One region of the Lactiplantibacillus brownii genome, then DNA from elsewhere that is predicted to be linked to it. Evidence: a T-box and tRNA genes for the amino acid it is inferred to sense, from the RefSeq annotation. Region 1 holds a T-box; the other regions hold tRNA genes.
The links. The T-box of region 1 lies ahead of ileS (isoleucine--tRNA ligase). A T-box ahead of a tRNA ligase gene usually reads a tRNA of that ligase, here a tRNA-Ile.

Region 2: it encodes a tRNA-Ile, which carries the amino acid that the T-box ahead of ileS (isoleucine--tRNA ligase) is inferred to sense. The anticodon was not compared.
Region 3: it encodes a tRNA-Ile, which carries the amino acid that the T-box ahead of ileS (isoleucine--tRNA ligase) is inferred to sense. The anticodon was not compared.

Annotation. Positions count from the first base shown of each region.
Region 1 covers NZ_JAVCWF010000001.1:1,770,759-1,775,440, forward strand. The annotation lists gene ileS (isoleucine--tRNA ligase) at 1-1,528, opposite strand, end outside; T-box leader at 1,630-1,843, opposite strand; gene RA086_RS08260 (DivIVA domain-containing protein) at 1,876-2,577, opposite strand; gene RA086_RS08265 (YlmH family RNA-binding protein) at 2,597-3,382, opposite strand; gene RA086_RS08270 (YggT family protein) at 3,407-3,673, opposite strand; gene RA086_RS08275 (cell division protein SepF) at 3,684-4,118, opposite strand; gene ftsZ (cell division protein FtsZ) at 4,144-4,682, opposite strand, start outside.
Region 2 covers NZ_JAVCWF010000001.1:1,164,109-1,168,790, reverse strand. The annotation lists rRNA gene RA086_RS05145 (23S ribosomal RNA) at 1-1,577, opposite strand, end outside; tRNA gene RA086_RS05140 (tRNA-Ala) at 1,735-1,807, opposite strand; tRNA gene RA086_RS05135 (tRNA-Ile) at 1,837-1,910, opposite strand; rRNA gene RA086_RS05130 (16S ribosomal RNA) at 1,998-3,563, opposite strand; partial or broken gene RA086_RS05125 (IS200/IS605 family transposase) at 4,230-4,325, opposite strand; gene RA086_RS05120 (LTA synthase family protein) at 4,540-4,682, opposite strand, start outside.
Region 3 covers NZ_JAVCWF010000001.1:542,331-547,012, forward strand. The annotation lists rRNA gene RA086_RS02140 (16S ribosomal RNA) at 1-1,297, shown strand, start outside; tRNA gene RA086_RS02145 (tRNA-Ile) at 1,385-1,458, shown strand; tRNA gene RA086_RS02150 (tRNA-Ala) at 1,488-1,560, shown strand; rRNA gene RA086_RS02155 (23S ribosomal RNA) at 1,718-4,638, shown strand.

The DNA of each region.
Region 1 (4,682 bases):
AGCCTGCTGGCAATAAGTCTTTGGCATCACGTTCAAACCAAACATTTGAGCCATATTGACCCACTAAATCAGCGACATGGTTGATCGTTTCTTCAGTCATAATTGCCGTGCCATCTTCACCATAGAAAATTGGTAGTGGCACACCCCAGACCCGTTGCCGTGAAATGACCCAGTCACCACGATCACGAATCATATTGTGCAGCCGTTTTTGACCCCAATCAGGGAAGAATTTGACGTCATCAATCGCGTGTAAAATTTCATCACGCATATCACCCACTGAAGCAAACCATTGTGGCGTTGCCCGGAAGATGATTGGCTTCTTCGTCCGCCAGTCAAAGGGATAACTGTGTTCATAAGGCATGTAATCAAGCAACAAGCCGGCAGCCTTTAATTTATCTAACGCAATCTTATTGGCATCATCATAGAAGACCCCTTCAAAATCAGGCCCCGCTTCAGCAGTTAAGATTCCTTGGTTGTTTACTGGTGCAAAGACCGGCAAATCATACTTCATCCCGATGCGGTAATCATCTTCCCCATAACCAGGCGCAGTATGCACTAGCCCAGTCCCTGAGTCCAAGGTTACGAAATCACCAAGCATGGTCACTAATTTACGACTCGCATCAAATGGATGTTCACAAATGACCCGATCTAAGTCAGCACCTTTAACGGTTTTAACGACTTTGACGTCTTCCCAACCGAAGCGCTTGGCATTTTCATCAACTAATTCTGCGGCAATGACATAGTTCCGGTCGTCACCACTATGTTGCACAACCGCGTAATCGAAACCAGCATCGATTGTGATCCCTTCAGAAGCTGGAATCGTCCAAGGGGTGGTGGTCCAAACGACCATATAAGTGTTGTCATCTAAGACACCCTTACCGTCGATCACTTTTTCACCATAAAAGGCAGATGGTGACGTCACGTCATGATATTCTACTTCGGCTTCTGCCAAGGCAGATTCTGAAGACCATGACCAGTAGACGGGCTTCTTGCCACGATAGATCAAATGGCGTTTGGCAAAGGCCCCGAAGACCCGGATTTGAGCGGCTTCGAATTCTGGCTTCAACGTCAAATAAGGATTATCCCATTCACCGGCAACACCCAACCGCTTGAATTCGTCACGTTGACGATCGACTTGTTTCAACGCATATTCGCGACAAAGTTCCCGAAAGTCGTTAGTACTCATCTTTTTACGATCATAGCCCGCTTGTTGTAACTTTTGTTCGATTGGCAACCCATGAGTATCCCAACCGGGAACGTAAGGTGCGCGAAAGCCATTCATTGATTTATAACGGACAATAAAGTCCTTAGTAATTTTATTCAACGCATGACCCATATGGATATCACCATTAGCGTATGGTGGCCCATCATGCAAAATAAAGGTTGGCTTACCTTCATTTAATTTTTGACGTTGTTCATAGACTTTGTTTTCCGCCCAAACATTTTCACGTTCGAGTTCTTTCACTGGTAAGTTACCACGCATTTTAAACTTGGTTTTACCGAGATTAAGCGTTTCTTTAACGCGCATTTGACCACTCCTTAATATTTTTTGACAACTGCCGATACCTACAAATGATCATATTTTACCAAATCAATCATGAAATTTTAGATACAAAAAAACTCCGCCCAACAAGGGACGAAGTTATCGTGGTACCACCCAATTTTAGAATTGTTTAGATTCTCTCATAAGCATGGGTAACGGTCATGAACCGGTCGACCTTACTCATTTCAGGTCGACATTCGGAGATGATCTGCAACTTCGTGAGGAACGATCGGGTTCACACTAGCCCCGACTCTCTGCGCGTATCACTAAGTTGTTTGCTGTTCTCCTCAAAATGTTAATAAAATTAATCTGTACTGTTGATTCTAGTCGACTTACTTCGCGGAGTCAACATCATCATCAGGGAAAATAACCACCGTTTGTTGTTGTGCTTGGTCACCACCGTCAGCGACTGGGGTTTCACCAGAAGCTGGTTCAGTGATTTCAGCAACTGCTTCCGAGTTTACGCTCGCATTGGCGCCGTTGTCAAGGTTATCATCTTTCAAGACATGTTGAATCTCTGAGTAACTCGAGGTATCGGTTTCGCTGAGTAGTTGATCCCAATCTTTGCTCTTAACAACTTCCAATTGTGATTCAAGCATCACTTGGAGTCGTTGGCGGAAGACCCGCGTTTGTTTCTTCAAATCATCCGTTTCAACGGATAACCGTTTAGCCTTTTGTGAGGCTTCATCGATCATCTGGTTCGACTTATCCGTGGCTTCACTGACAATGTCAGAAGCTTGCTTTTGAGCTTCACGGGTAATGATGTCTGCTTCCTTCTTCGAATTAGTCTTAACTTTGTCGGCAGCTTCTTGGGCAACCAAGATCGACTGATTCAAGGAATCCTTCAGTTCGTTGAAGTATTTGAGCTTACCTTCACTAGCGTCTAAACGTTCCTGGAGGTCCTTATTTTGCTTCAAGGTAATTTGATAATCCTTAATAATTTGTTCCAGAAAATCATTTACCTCGTCAATATTGTAACCACGGAGTTTCGTGGAAAACTCTTTGTTATGAATGTCATCAGGACTTAACACCATACTAAATTTCCTCCAATACCTATTTACTATGAATAATATTTAAAGTAATTCGCAACCGCGACTTTTTCGTCTCACCGCCAATTTCGGTCAACCGGACCCGGCCGTAATGATTTACACTCAACATATCCAACAACGCAATCTCGTAATCTGCTTTAGGCAAATCGGCCCAATTCAGACGAACATGCGCCCCCTCGATCAATTCCTTAGCATGGTGGCGTGACAGGTTAAATGCTGCCTTGATCACACTATCTGCACGTAAAGAACTGACCGTGGTCGTAATCGTTTCCCAATCATTTTGTGGATCAACCGCGTTGCTCAATGGCACAGGCGTTAAATGAACCTTGGTCTTACCAAAGCGGTCAACTTGATCACTGAAGTAAGTCGCCATTTCACTTTCGCAGTAGAACTGCCAAGCTTCACCGTCTGACACGATATCCCCGAAGACATCCCGTTCAACGCCGGAGTTGGCTAAGGTTCCTAAAATATGGCCGTGTTTCAACGTCGCAAATTTGATTGGATAAACAATATTGAATAATGTTATTTGAAAATCAGCTGGTTGGGGCTCGTAGTAATTCGGATAAAATAAGATCCGTTGTAACTCGGCCCCAGGATAACCCCCAAAAGCCCGCATATGGACTTCATCAAGTTGATTGACCAGTGTTCGCGCAATGTAGACTTGCCGCGGGTTTAAAAACGCGGTTAAAATTGGTCGGTACTGATCGGCCGCTTCTTGCAGCCAACCAGTGACCTGTTCAATAAATGGGGCTTCACTATCGCGAAAATGTTGTTTTAAATTTTCATTCACGATGTTTTCCTCGTTATTTTAAAATTAAAAGCTAATTAATGATAATAAGTAAACTAATCCACGCTCTGCAAACTGTAACACTAGCAGTGCCACAATCGGCGAGAAATCTAGACCAGCAATCGACGGAATAAACCGCCGGAACACACTTAGAAACGGGTCACAAATCTGTCCCAAGAATCGACCGAGGCCAGTATTATAGGCGCCAGGGAACCAAGACATTAAGATAAAGACAATAATCGCTAAGGTGTACAGCTGGAACAAGCCATCAATAATTGTAAGTATCAGTGCCATCACTCCTTACTTATAAACTGTTGGGGTTAAACTGCGCCGTGGTACTCCCGGAAACTTCATAATTTTCAGGAATACAGAGAAAAATTTCATCCCCGATGCGTTCAATCTCACCGTTAATGGCATACACCGTGCCCGTCAGGAAATCAACGATTCGCCGCGCCATCGCATCATCAACATGGTCAAAATTAATAATGACCGCTTGATTTTTTAACAACTGCGCAGCAATTTCTTTCACATCCGAATAAATTCGCGGCTCAAACAAAGCAATCTTGCTATTAACCGATTTACCACCTTGCATCGGCACAACTTTAGGTGTCGAGGCTGTTGTGGTCGCATTATTCGCGGTTGCCGCCGTCCGGTTCGGTTGTGGCGCATTCGCAGCATCGTCGTACGCTTCATCATCGCCAACGCCAAAGAAGTTACTTAAACTAAAACGTCCGGCCATTAGTCATCGCTTCCCTTCAACGAACTTATTTACGGCGCCGTTTGAAGAATGGCGGCGTATCTAATGAATCACCATTATTGCTATCTTGATCTTCTTCAGGCTGAGTATTGTCGTTAAAAACGTCAAAGTCAGTCTTTTCAACATTCTGATGAGCGGTATTCGTTGATCGTGAGTTACCTGGTTCACGCCGAATATCCCAATTGCCAAATGGATCATTGTTTTGTGATTGTGGCGTTGTGCCATTTGATGCCTTTTCTGCTCTAGGTTGGCTATCAGCCGGCGTGTTGAACAAGCCACCAGATTGTTGCGTCTTTTCGGTACGCGTTGTTGCCGTGCCATTGCTGATTTCTTTTTGTTTTTGATCGATACCAGTTGCGATCACGGTCACACGAACTTCATCGCCTAAGCTTTCATCGATCGATGTCCCAAAGATAATGTTGACATCTGTCGTCGCGGCTTGTGAAACAATATCTGAAGCAGCTTGGGCTTCATACAAGGACATGTCTGGACCACCAGTAATGTTTAGTAAGACTTGTTCCGCCCCATCAATGGAAACTTCCAATA
Region 2 (4,682 bases), 610 kb from region 1:
CCCCATCGCAACTTGTCCTTAAAGTGAAAAGCATTTGACTCTTCACAAGACTTGTTGTTTGGACATTCTAATCCAACAGAATGCACATCTTAGCCTACTGCGTCCCTCCATCGTTCAAACGCATTTAACTAGTACAGGAATATCAACCTGTTATCCATCGTCTACGCCTCTCGGCCTCGACTTAGGTCCCGACTAACCCTGGGAGGACGAGCCTTCCCCAGGAAACCTTAGTCATTCGGTGGATGGGATTCTCACCCATCTTTCGCTACTCATACCGGCATTCTCACTTCTAAGCGCTCCACAAGTCCTTACAGTCTTGCTTCACCGCCCTTAGAACGCTCTCCTATCACGTGACCTAATGGTCACATCCACAGTTTCGGTAGTATACTTAGCCCCGGTACATTTTCGGCGCAGGATCACTCGACTAGTGAGCTATTACGCACTCTTTAAATGGTGGCTGCTTCTGAGCCAACATCCTAGTTGTCTATGCAACTCCACATCCTTTTCCACTTAGTATACATTTAGGGACCTTAACTGGTGATCTGGGCTGTTCCCCTTTCGACGGTGGATCTTATCACTCATCGTCTGACTCCCGGATATGAATCAATGGCATTCGGAGTTTATCTGAATTCAGTAACCCAAGACGGGCCCCTAGTCCAAATAGTGCTCTACCTCCATGATCCTTAATCCGAGGCTAGCCCTAAAGCTATTTCGGAGAGAACCAGCTATCTCCAAGTTCGTTTGGAATTTCACCGCTATCCACACCTCATCCCAGCAATTTTCAACTTACACGGGTTCGGTCCTCCAGTGCGTTTTACCGCACCTTCAACCTGGACATGGATAGGTCACCTGGTTTCGGGTCTACAACCTCGTACTAAAAACGCCCATTTCAGACTCGCTTTCGCTACGGCTCCGACTTTTCAGTCTTAACCTTGCACGGGATCGTAACTCGCCGGTTCATTCTACAAAAGGCACGCCATCACGCATTAACGCGCTCTGACTTATTGTAGGCACATGGTTTCAGGAACTATTTCACTCCCCTTCCGGGGTGCTTTTCACCTTTCCCTCACGGTACTGGTTCACTATCGGTCACTAGGTAGTATTTAGCCTTGGGAGATGGTCCTCCCAGATTCCGACGGAATTTCACGTGTTCCGCCGTACTCAGGATACTGAACTGAGAAAGCTTGATTTAATCTACTGGGCTATCACCATCTATGGCGGATTTTCCCAAATCCTTCGACTATCAAACTTTTTGGTAACTCAAATGTTCAGTCCTACAACCCCAAAGAGCAAGCTCTCTGGTTTGGGCTGTTCCCCGTTCGCTCGCCGCTACTTAGGGAATCGAAATTTCTTTATTTTCCTGCTGCTAATGAGATGTTTCAGTTCACAGCGTTTACCTCCGACTAGATTATGAATTCATCTAGCGGTAACAGTTGATTAAAACTGCTGGGTTGCCCCATTCGGAAATCTCCGGATCATAGCTTACGTACAGCTCCCCGAAGCATATCGGTGTTAGTCCCGTCCTTCATCGGCTCCTAGTGCCAAGGCATTCACCATGCGCCCTTGTTAACTTAACCTTATTTTCCAAAGGAAAATACGATTAATTGAGTTTAGCGATTAAACTTCTTTTAAAAAACTCAAAAAACGCGGTGTTCTCGGTTTCATTATGAAAAAATATATTTGATATTATCTAGTTTTCAAAGAACAAGTTTCGTTGACGACCAATGTCGTCAATGGAGAATAACGGGATCGAACCGTTGACCTCCTGCTTGCAAAGCAGGTGCTCTCCCAGCTGAGCTAATTCCCCATAGTGATACAAGAACTATGCGTTCTCGATGGGCCTAAATGGACTCGAACCATCGACCTCACGCTTATCAGGCGTGCGCTCTCACCAACTGAGCTATAGGCCCAAAAGCGTTATTAAATTGAGAGTTAGACCTCTCAAAACTAAACAAAGTTTCAACAATCATGTGTAAGGTTTCCGTAATATTCCTTAGAAAGGAGGTGATCCAGCCGCAGGTTCTCCTACGGCTACCTTGTTACGACTTCACCCTAATCATCTGTCCCACCTTAGGCGGTTGGCTCCCGAAGGTTACCCCACCGACTTTGGGTGTTACAAACTCTCATGGTGTGACGGGCGGTGTGTACAAGGCCCGGGAACGTATTCACCGCGGCATGCTGATCCGCGATTACTAGCGATTCCGACTTCATGTAGGCGAGTTGCAGCCTACAATCCGAACTGAGAATGGCTTTAAGAGATTAGCTTACTCTCGCGAGTTCGCAACTCGTTGTACCATCCATTGTAGCACGTGTGTAGCCCAGGTCATAAGGGGCATGATGATTTGACGTCATCCCCACCTTCCTCCGGTTTGTCACCGGCAGTCTCACCAGAGTGCCCAACTTAATGCTGGCAACTGATAATAAGGGTTGCGCTCGTTGCGGGACTTAACCCAACATCTCACGACACGAGCTGACGACAACCATGCACCACCTGTATCCATGTCCCCGAAGGGAACGTCTAATCTCTTAGATTTGCATAGTATGTCAAGACCTGGTAAGGTTCTTCGCGTAGCTTCGAATTAAACCACATGCTCCACCGCTTGTGCGGGCCCCCGTCAATTCCTTTGAGTTTCAGCCTTGCGGCCGTACTCCCCAGGCGGAATGCTTAATGCGTTAGCTGCAGCACTGAAGGGCGGAAACCCTCCAACACTTAGCATTCATCGTTTACGGTATGGACTACCAGGGTATCTAATCCTGTTTGCTACCCATACTTTCGAGCCTCAGCGTCAGTTACAGACCAGACAGCCGCCTTCGCCACTGGTGTTCTTCCATATATCTACGCATTTCACCGCTACACATGGAGTTCCACTGTCCTCTTCTGCACTCAAGTTTCCCAGTTTCCGATGCACTTCTTCGGTTAAGCCGAAGGCTTTCACATCAGACTTAAAAAACCGCCTGCGCTCGCTTTACGCCCAATAAATCCGGACAACGCTTGCCACCTACGTATTACCGCGGCTGCTGGCACGTAGTTAGCCGTGGCTTTCTGGTTAAATACCGTCAATACCTGAACAGTTACTCTCAGATATGTTCTTCTTTAACAACAGAGTTTTACGAGCCGAAACCCTTCTTCACTCACGCGGCGTTGCTCCATCAGACTTTCGTCCATTGTGGAAGATTCCCTACTGCTGCCTCCCGTAGGAGTTTGGGCCGTGTCTCAGTCCCAATGTGGCCGATTACCCTCTCAGGTCGGCTACGTATCATTGCCATGGTGAGCCGTTACCCCACCATCTAGCTAATACGCCGCGGGACCATCCAAAAGTGATAGCCGAAGCCATCTTTCAAACTCAGACCATGCGGTCCGAGTTGTTATGCGGTATTAGCATCTGTTTCCAGGTGTTATCCCCCACTTCTGGGCAGGTTTCCCACGTGTTACTCACCAGTTCGCCACTCACTCAAATGTAAATCATGATACAAGTACCAATCATTACCAGAGTTCGTTCGACTTGCATGTATTAGGCACGCCGCCAGCGTTCGTCCTGAGCCAGGATCAAACTCTCAAATTAATGATGAGTTCTAAAAAAGCTCATTTAAAAAGTTGGTTCAAATTTATTAATTGTTTTCACGAATTGACTTCGCAAATGTTTTGCTAACAATCACAAGGATTGCTAGACCCTACACATTTGATTTGTCGAAACTTTGTTCAGTTTTCAAAGGTCTAATTTGTTGGTTGAATTCCTCAACACAACTATTAAAGTTTATCATCATCAGAAGAACATGTCAACAACTTTTTATAAATCATTTTGAATAAAAATTCAAGATAACGTTTCAAACGTCCTGATATATTCAAAATCATGAGTAATGTTGCATGCCGTTCTTAACGACAAGAAATATAATATCAATAATCGAGACATGGGTCAAGCATTTTAACCAATTAATTTTGAAAAAGATCAAAAATTAACCAAATATCGTCACGTGACACATCTTACGGCGTTTCAATCATGATTTCAAGCGGTAGTTCTACCACAAGACGCACCCCATCTTACTTCAGTAAACGCCGAATAAGCTTAGTACCGCAACTTCCTCAGTCACACGATCCAGCCACTTGTCACAATTATGTTTTAATTCAGTGTGACCATTCTGTCTTCTAACCACAACCCATCTGTCCAATATAGCCTGTAAAAATAACCTCCTCACTTCATGAAGCACAATAATTTAATATGCCTCTGTCAGTCACGACGATATTGATTATAAATCAGTCTTCTTCTATACTTTGGAGTGAATACGATATGGCACTTGCACAACCATTTGGTACGGTGCAAGACTATTTAGCTTATTCGCCATTTCAAGCGTCTCCTTTCGATTTAGTAATGTTGGCTTCGACACCTACATGCTAATTCGCTTGGAGGCGCTTTGGTTTAACCACTTTGTTATCCACCTACATAGCCGCCGGATTTTTTTCGTACGCTTTAGCACGCTCCACTCAACCTAAAGGCATAAAAAAGAACGACTACCGAAGTAATCGTTCCCACATCAGAAAGCTTATTTACTTGAACTGCTACTAGAACTACTTGAATCAGATAGTTCTGGTGCATCCGTTTGATAGAGATCCACCGTTGACTTGCCTTTATTCTTCGACAAGACACTCGTCTTCTTCTCTTTTTGAAGTTCTTTCAATGATTTCA
Region 3 (4,682 bases), 1.2 Mb from region 1:
AGCTAGATGGTGGGGTAACGGCTCACCATGGCAATGATACGTAGCCGACCTGAGAGGGTAATCGGCCACATTGGGACTGAGACACGGCCCAAACTCCTACGGGAGGCAGCAGTAGGGAATCTTCCACAATGGACGAAAGTCTGATGGAGCAACGCCGCGTGAGTGAAGAAGGGTTTCGGCTCGTAAAACTCTGTTGTTAAAGAAGAACATATCTGAGAGTAACTGTTCAGGTATTGACGGTATTTAACCAGAAAGCCACGGCTAACTACGTGCCAGCAGCCGCGGTAATACGTAGGTGGCAAGCGTTGTCCGGATTTATTGGGCGTAAAGCGAGCGCAGGCGGTTTTTTAAGTCTGATGTGAAAGCCTTCGGCTTAACCGAAGAAGTGCATCGGAAACTGGGAAACTTGAGTGCAGAAGAGGACAGTGGAACTCCATGTGTAGCGGTGAAATGCGTAGATATATGGAAGAACACCAGTGGCGAAGGCGGCTGTCTGGTCTGTAACTGACGCTGAGGCTCGAAAGTATGGGTAGCAAACAGGATTAGATACCCTGGTAGTCCATACCGTAAACGATGAATGCTAAGTGTTGGAGGGTTTCCGCCCTTCAGTGCTGCAGCTAACGCATTAAGCATTCCGCCTGGGGAGTACGGCCGCAAGGCTGAAACTCAAAGGAATTGACGGGGGCCCGCACAAGCGGTGGAGCATGTGGTTTAATTCGAAGCTACGCGAAGAACCTTACCAGGTCTTGACATACTATGCAAATCTAAGAGATTAGACGTTCCCTTCGGGGACATGGATACAGGTGGTGCATGGTTGTCGTCAGCTCGTGTCGTGAGATGTTGGGTTAAGTCCCGCAACGAGCGCAACCCTTATTATCAGTTGCCAGCATTAAGTTGGGCACTCTGGTGAGACTGCCGGTGACAAACCGGAGGAAGGTGGGGATGACGTCAAATCATCATGCCCCTTATGACCTGGGCTACACACGTGCTACAATGGATGGTACAACGAGTTGCGAACTCGCGAGAGTAAGCTAATCTCTTAAAGCCATTCTCAGTTCGGATTGTAGGCTGCAACTCGCCTACATGAAGTCGGAATCGCTAGTAATCGCGGATCAGCATGCCGCGGTGAATACGTTCCCGGGCCTTGTACACACCGCCCGTCACACCATGAGAGTTTGTAACACCCAAAGTCGGTGGGGTAACCTTCGGGAGCCAACCGCCTAAGGTGGGACAGATGATTAGGGTGAAGTCGTAACAAGGTAGCCGTAGGAGAACCTGCGGCTGGATCACCTCCTTTCTAAGGAATATTACGGAAACCTTACACATGATTGTTGAAACTTTGTTTAGTTTTGAGAGGTCTAACTCTCAATTTAATAACGCTTTTGGGCCTATAGCTCAGTTGGTGAGAGCGCACGCCTGATAAGCGTGAGGTCGATGGTTCGAGTCCATTTAGGCCCATCGAGAACGCATAGTTCTTGTATCACTATGGGGAATTAGCTCAGCTGGGAGAGCACCTGCTTTGCAAGCAGGAGGTCAACGGTTCGATCCCGTTATTCTCCATTGACGACATTGGTCGTCAACGAAACTTGTTCTTTGAAAACTAGATAATATCAAATATATTTTTTCATAATGAAACCGAGAACACCGCGTTTTTTGAGTTTTTTAAAAGAAGTTTAATCGCTAAACTCAATTAATCGTATTTTCCTTTGGAAAATAAGGTTAAGTTAACAAGGGCGCATGGTGAATGCCTTGGCACTAGGAGCCGATGAAGGACGGGACTAACACCGATATGCTTCGGGGAGCTGTACGTAAGCTATGATCCGGAGATTTCCGAATGGGGCAACCCAGCAGTTTTAATCAACTGTTACCGCTAGATGAATTCATAATCTAGTCGGAGGTAAACGCTGTGAACTGAAACATCTCATTAGCAGCAGGAAAATAAAGAAATTTCGATTCCCTAAGTAGCGGCGAGCGAACGGGGAACAGCCCAAACCAGAGAGCTTGCTCTTTGGGGTTGTAGGACTGAACATTTGAGTTACCAAAAAGTTTGATAGTCGAAGGATTTGGGAAAATCCGCCATAGATGGTGATAGCCCAGTAGATTAAATCAAGCTTTCTCAGTTCAGTATCCTGAGTACGGCGGAACACGTGAAATTCCGTCGGAATCTGGGAGGACCATCTCCCAAGGCTAAATACTACCTAGTGACCGATAGTGAACCAGTACCGTGAGGGAAAGGTGAAAAGCACCCCGGAAGGGGAGTGAAATAGTTCCTGAAACCATGTGCCTACAATAAGTCAGAGCGCGTTAATGCGTGATGGCGTGCCTTTTGTAGAATGAACCGGCGAGTTACGATCCCGTGCAAGGTTAAGACTGAAAAGTCGGAGCCGTAGCGAAAGCGAGTCTGAAATGGGCGTTTTTAGTACGAGGTTGTAGACCCGAAACCAGGTGACCTATCCATGTCCAGGTTGAAGGTGCGGTAAAACGCACTGGAGGACCGAACCCGTGTAAGTTGAAAATTGCTGGGATGAGGTGTGGATAGCGGTGAAATTCCAAACGAACTTGGAGATAGCTGGTTCTCTCCGAAATAGCTTTAGGGCTAGCCTCGGATTAAGGATCATGGAGGTAGAGCACTATTTGGACTAGGGGCCCGTCTTGGGTTACTGAATTCAGATAAACTCCGAATGCCATTGATTCATATCCGGGAGTCAGACGATGAGTGATAAGATCCACCGTCGAAAGGGGAACAGCCCAGATCACCAGTTAAGGTCCCTAAATGTATACTAAGTGGAAAAGGATGTGGAGTTGCATAGACAACTAGGATGTTGGCTCAGAAGCAGCCACCATTTAAAGAGTGCGTAATAGCTCACTAGTCGAGTGATCCTGCGCCGAAAATGTACCGGGGCTAAGTATACTACCGAAACTGTGGATGTGACCATTAGGTCACGTGATAGGAGAGCGTTCTAAGGGCGGTGAAGCAAGACTGTAAGGACTTGTGGAGCGCTTAGAAGTGAGAATGCCGGTATGAGTAGCGAAAGATGGGTGAGAATCCCATCCACCGAATGACTAAGGTTTCCTGGGGAAGGCTCGTCCTCCCAGGGTTAGTCGGGACCTAAGTCGAGGCCGAGAGGCGTAGACGATGGATAACAGGTTGATATTCCTGTACTAGTTAAATGCGTTTGAACGATGGAGGGACGCAGTAGGCTAAGATGTGCATTCTGTTGGATTAGAATGTCCAAACAATAAGTCTTGTGAAGAGTCAAATGCTTTTCACTTTAAGGACAAGTTGCGATGGGGAGCGAAATTTAGTAGCGAAGCGTCTGATGTCACACTGCCGAGAAAAGCTTCTAGTGAGTATTTAACTACCCGTACCGCAAACCAACACAGGTAGTCGAGGAGAGAATCCTAAGGTGAGCGAGTGAACTCTCGTTAAGGAACTCGGCAAAATGACCCCGTAACTTCGGGAGAAGGGGTGCTGATCGCAAGATCAGCCGCAGTGAATAGGCCCAGGCGACTGTTTATCAAAAACACAGGTCTCTGCAAAATCGTAAGATGACGTATAGGGGCTGACGCCTGCCCGGTGCTGGAAGGTTAAAAGGATGGGTTAGCTTCGGCGAAGCTCAGAATTGAAGCCCCAGTAAACGGCGGCCGTAACTATAACGGTCCTAAGGTAGCGAAATTCCTTGTCGGGTAAGTTCCGACCCGCACGAAAGGCGTAACGATCTGGGCACTGTCTCAACGAGAGACTCGGTGAAATTATATTGTCCGTGAAGATGCGGACTACCCGCGACAGGACGGAAAGACCCCATGGAGCTTTACTGTAGCTTGATATTGAGTGTTTGTACAGCTTGTACAGGATAGGTAGGAGCCATAGAAACCGGAACGCTAGTTTCGGTGGAGGCGTTGGTGGGATACTACCCTCGCTGTATGACCACTCTAACCCGCGCCACTAATCGTGGCGGGAGACAGTGTCAGGTGGGCAGTTTGACTGGGGCGGTCGCCTCCTAAAAAGTAACGGAGGCGCCCAAAGGTTCCCTCAGAATGGTTGGAAATCATTCGCAGAGTGTAAAGGCACAAGGGAGCTTGACTGCGAGACAGACAGGTCGAGCAGGGACGAAAGTCGGGCTTAGTGATCCGGTGGTACCGTATGGAAGGGCCATCGCTCAACGGATAAAAGCTACCCTGGGGATAACAGGCTTATCTCCCCCAAGAGTCCACATCGACGGGGAGGTTTGGCACCTCGATGTCGGCTCATCGCATCCTGGGGCTGTAGTCGGTCCCAAGGGTTGGGCTGTTCGCCCATTAAAGCGGTACGCGAGCTGGGTTCAGAACGTCGTGAGACAGTTCGGTCCCTATCCGTCGCGGGCGTAGGAAATTTGAGAGGAGCTGTCCTTAGTACGAGAGGACCGGGATGGACATACCTCTGGTGTACCAGTTGTGCCGCCAGGCGCATCGCTGGGTAGCTACGTATGGATCTGATAAACGCTGAAAGCATCTAAGTGTGAAACAGACCTCGAGATGAGATTTCCCATTCCTATATGGAAGTAAGACCCCTGAAAGATGATCAGGTAGATAGGTTAGAAGTGGCAGCACGGTGACGTGTGAAGCGGACTAATACTAATCGGTCGAGGACTTAACCAAGCAATTGGTGTTCAGGTTCATAGGAGAAATTATTTGATATTAGC